Regions from separate parts of the Streptomyces sp. Qhu-G9 genome, predicted to be linked through region 2. Evidence: riboswitches for the same ligand, from Rfam matches in the RefSeq annotation. Region 2 holds a riboswitch; the other holds the start of a gene.
The links. A riboswitch is a leader RNA that binds a small molecule or an ion and turns the genes downstream of it on or off. The one in region 2 is predicted to bind S-adenosylmethionine.

Region 1: linked by a shared signal. The riboswitch ahead of O1Q96_RS10410 (aminotransferase class V-fold PLP-dependent enzyme) and the one ahead of thrC (threonine synthase) in region 2 are both predicted to bind S-adenosylmethionine.

What each region holds. Positions count from the first base shown of each region.
Region 1 covers NZ_CP114283.1:1,978,246-1,980,631, reverse strand. Annotated here, with positions in the region: gene O1Q96_RS10415 (glycerate kinase family protein) at 1-100, shown strand, start outside; gene O1Q96_RS10410 (aminotransferase class V-fold PLP-dependent enzyme) at 43-1,440, opposite strand; SAM riboswitch class IV at 1,618-1,734, opposite strand; gene trpD (anthranilate phosphoribosyltransferase) at 1,905-2,386, opposite strand, start outside.
Region 2 covers NZ_CP114283.1:9,132,262-9,134,647, forward strand. Annotated here, with positions in the region: gene thrC (threonine synthase) at 1-991, opposite strand, end outside; SAM riboswitch class I at 1,009-1,166, opposite strand; gene O1Q96_RS42245 (glucosyl-3-phosphoglycerate synthase) at 1,353-2,327, shown strand.

The DNA of each region.
Region 1 (2,386 bases), 7.2 Mb from region 2:
AGCGGCACCCACGCCCCTGTCCGCACCCCTGTCCGCGCCACTTCAGACGCCGTTGTCCGCCCCGGTGTCCGGGACGCAACGGCCGTCCTCCGTACGGTAGTTCCAGCGCGCGCCGTCCGTGACAAGCTCCTTCACGGCTCGCACGAACCGCTCCACGTGCTCGTCGGGCGTGCCCGCGCCGAAGCTGACCCGGATGGCGTTGAGGGACTTCTCGCCGGGGGCCGCCTCGGGGGCACCGCACTCGCCCTGGGTCTGCGGGTCGCTGCCGAGGAGCGTACGGACGAGGGGGTGGGCGCAGAAGAGGCCGTCACGGACGCCGATGCCGTACTCGGCGGAGAGCGCGGCGGCGAAGTGCGAGCTGTTCCAGCCGTCGACGACGAAGGAGATGACGCCGACGCGCGGGGCGTCGTCCCCGAAGAGCGAGAGCACGCGGACCTGCGGCACCTCGGCGAGGCCCCGGCGGACGGTGTCGACGAGGTGCTGCTCGCGGGCGACCAGGGTGTCGAAGCCGGCCTCGGTGAGCGCCTTGCAGGCGGAGGCGATGGAGTAGGCGCCGATGACGTTGGGCGACCCGGCCTCGTGCCGTGCGGCGTTCTCGTGCCACTCCACGTCGACGCCGCCGTCACTGCGCCGCGACACCTTCCGCGAGGCACCCCCGCCGACGAGGTACGGGGCGGCCTCACGCAGCCAGTCGAAGCGTCCCGCGAGCACACCCGAGCCGAACGGCGCGTACAGCTTGTGTCCGGAGAAGGCGACCCAGTCCACGTCCAACTCCAGTACGGAGACGGGGTGGTGGGGCGCGAGCTGGGCCGCGTCGAGGACGATCCGGGCGCCCTGCGCATGGGCGGCGGCGGCCAGTTCCCGTACGGGCCACAGTTCACCGGTGACGTTCGAGGCGCCCGTGACGCACACGAGTGCCGGTCCGTACGGGTCACGGTCGGCGAGGGCCCGCTCCAGTGTCGCGACGGCCTCACCGGGCGTGCGCGGGGCGTCGAGGTACGTGACCCGGGCGTCCTGCCACGGCAGCAGTGACGCGTGGTGCTCGGTCTCGAAGACGAAGACCTGGCAGTCGGCGGGGAGGGCGGCGGCGAGGAGGTTGAGCGAGTCGGTGGTGGACCGGGTGAAGACGACCTGGTCGTCGCTCCGGCAGTCGAGGAACTCAGCGACCGTCCTGCGGGCGTTCTCGAAGAGGTCCGTGGACAGCTGGGACAGGTACCCGGCCCCGCGGTGCACGCTGCCGTAGTACGGGGCGTACGCGGCCACGTCGTCCCACACCCGCTGGAGGGCGGGGGCGCTGGCGGCGTAGTCGAGTGCCGCGTAGGTGACCTCGCCGCCGATCACGAGCGGAACGGTGACGTCCCGGCCCAGCACGGGCAGGGGCCCGGAGGCGTCGGTGTCACAGCAGGCGGACCGGTCGGAGGCAGCGGTGGAGACAGACATGGCGAACTCCTGTGAGAGGCAGGCGAAGTCACTGTGCGGGCGGGCACGGCCCGGCACAGGAAAGGTGAAGGGGGTACGCGGAGGTGGGGCTCGGCGCCCTATCGCATTCGCTTGCTCATGAAAGACTCCCTCGAACGACCAGGACCCCTGGTGTCTCCGCTCACAGAAGCGGCGAGGGGTCCGCGCTTGCCGTAGACCTCACTGCCTACGACCTGGTCTTCACCCGGGGCACCCCGCCACGGACGGAGGGTTGCCGGACAGTCGGCCGGGGCCTCATGACTGTCACTCATGACCTGCCAGCATCTTGCCACACGATCACCGGGGCGCAACCCCGCTGTCCGCATACCGGGACGATGCCCCCTGGACGACGACTGCCCCGCGCCCCTGCAGGGGCGCGGGGCTGCCGTCGTCCAGGGGCGCGGGGAACTGCGCGACCAGCCCCCACCGGGCCGCGGACGACAGCGCTACCGGTGGGTGGCGGCCACCCACCGCTCCAGCGACCGCAAGGCCGCCCCGGAGTCGATGGCCTCCGCGGCGCGGGCCATCCCCGCCCGGATCTGCTCCGCGAGGGAACCGGACCCCGGCGACAGCGCCACCAGCGCCGCCGCCGAGTTCAGCAGGACGGCGTCCCGTACGGGGCCCGTCTCCCCCTGGAACAGCCGCCGCGCGACATCCGCGTTGTACGAGGCGTCGGCGCCCCGCAGCGCCTCCACCGGCACCAGCTCGATTCCCACGTCACGCGGGTCGAAGGCCTCCTCTCGCACCTGCCCGTCCCGTACGACCCACACCCGGGACGTGGACGTGGTGGTCAGCTCGTCGAGCCCGTCGTCCCCGCGGAAGACGAGCGACGAGTTGCCGCGCTCCGCCAGGACGCCGGCCACGATGGGCGCCATGGGCGCGTGCGCCACCCCGACCGCCTGCGCCTTCACCCGTGCCGGATTGGTGA
Region 2 (2,386 bases):
CCGGGTTGCCGATGGCGAGCGACTTGGCGATCGTGTTCGGCTTCTGCGGCCGTACGACGTCGTGCCCGGCCTTGTAGGCGACGGACACCGGCGAGCAGCCCTCGGCCTGGGCACCGAAGATCTTGTACGGCTTGTCCTCGACGAGGCCGAGCTCGATCAGCTCCTTGAGACCCTTGTCGATCTTCGTGAGCTGGGAGCCGGAGGCGATCGGCACGACCAGCTGGTCGGGAAGCCGCCAGCCGAGCTGCTCACAGATCTCGTACGCCAGCGTCTTGGAGCCCTCGGCGTAGTACGGCCGCAGGTTGACGTTGACGAAGCCCCAGCCCTCGCCGGCCGGGTCGCCGATCAGCTCGGAGCAGAAGCGGTTCACGTCGTCGTAGTTGCCCTCGATGCCGACGAGCTCACCGCCGTAGACCGCGGCCATGACGACCTTGCCCTGCTCCAGGTCGTGTGGGATGAACACGCAGGAACGGAAGCCGGCACGGGCAGCGGCGGCGCCCACGGCACCGGCGAGGTTGCCGGTCGAGGAGCAGGAGAGGGTGGTGAAGCCGAAGGCGCGCGCGGCCTCCAGGGCCTGGGCGACGACGCGGTCCTTGAAGGAGTGCGTCGGGTTGCCGGAGTCGTCCTTGACGAAGAGCTTGCCCGCGTCGACGCCCAGCTCGCGGGCCAGGTTGTCGGCCTTGACGAGCTTGGTCCAGCCGGGGTTGATGTTCGGCTTGTCCGCCACGTCCGCGGGGACGGGCAGCAGCGGCGCGTAGCGCCAGATGTTCGCGGGGCCCGCCTCGATGCGCTTGCGGAGCTCTTCGGTGTCGTAGTCCGAGAAGTCGTACGCGATCTCCAGCGGGCCGAAACACTCCTCGCAGGCGAAGACCGGGCCGAGCGGGACGCGGTGGCCGCACTCGCGGCAGGAGAGCGCGGCGGCGGGGCCGAGATCGACGGCGTTCGCGGTGGTGGGGGAGTTCGTGGTGCTTGCAACTGTCTGCGCAGCCATGGAGGCGAGGCCCTTTCTCCTCATCTTCCTCACGGCGCACTTCGCCGTGAGACGGATTTGGCACCTTCCCGAGCCGGGAGCCTCGCTGCGCTGATCGGCAATGATCAGGACGAGACCGGCTGGAGGGTTGCCGGGGCTTCAACGGGCCGTATCCCTCTGCCCCTCTGGATGAGCGGTATTCGATTGTGGTTTTCGTTCTCCGCGCGACGACCCCCGACATGCGATGGTCATCAGCGTTGTCCAAGACTGTAACCGAAGGCCTGGATGGTGGAGAAAGCCGTCCGAACCGCGAGATGCCCCTCACACCGGCCCATGTCGCGGCGGGCACACGTGTCCCGATGAACGCAAGGGAGAGCCGCACGTGCTGGAAGACGTCGAGCGCTGGCTGAGCACGCGCTCCTGGTCCGTTGACGACCGCCCGCTCAAGAAGATCGTCGCCGCGAAGCGTGCCACCGGCTCCACGGTGAGCGTCGTACTGCCCGCTCTCAACGAGGAGGCGACCGTCGGCGAGATCGTCTCCGTGATCCGCCGGGAGCTGATGACCGTCAGGGTCCCGCTCGTCGACGAGATCGTGGTGATCGACTCGGGCTCGACGGACCGCACCTCCGAGGTCGCCGCCGCCGCGGGCGCCCGGGTCGTGCACCGGGACGACATCCTGCCCCGCATCCCGGCCGTCCCCGGCAAGGGCGAGGTGCTGTGGCGCTCGCTGCTCGTCACCGGCGGGGACATCGTGGCCTTCGTCGACGCGGACCTGAAGGAGTTCTCGGCGGACTTCGTCTCCGGGATCGTCGGCCCGCTGCTCACCGACCCGGGCGTGGACCTCGTCAAGGCGATGTACGACCGCCCGCTCACGGTGTCCGACGGTTCCGCCTCCGGCACGACCTCGGCGGGCCAGGGCGGCCGGGTGACGGAACTCATGGCCCGCCCGCTCCTCAACATGCACTGGCCGCGGCTGGCCGGCTTCGTCCAGCCGCTGGGCGGGGAGTACGCGGCCCGCCGCTCCCTCCTCGAACAGCTCCCGTTCCCCGTCGGCTACGGCGTGGAGCTCGGCATGCTGGTCGACGCCCTGCACCTGGCCGGCCTCGACGCCCTGGCCCAGGTCGACGTCGGCGTCCGCAAGCACCGCCACCAGGACGGCCAGGCGCTCGGCCGGATGTCCGCCGCGATCTACCGCACCGCCCAGCTCCGCCTGGCCCGCGGCCACCTGGTCCGCCCGTCCCTGACCCAGTTCGAACGGGGCGAGCACGGCTTCGAACCCCGCACGTACTCGGTGGACGTCGAGGAGAGGCCCCCGATGATCGACATCGAGGAGTACGTGAAACGCCGGGCGGCGTAGGCGGGGGTGCTCGACAACACCCCGTATACGGCGGGTGGGAACGTTTGAGCGTTTACACC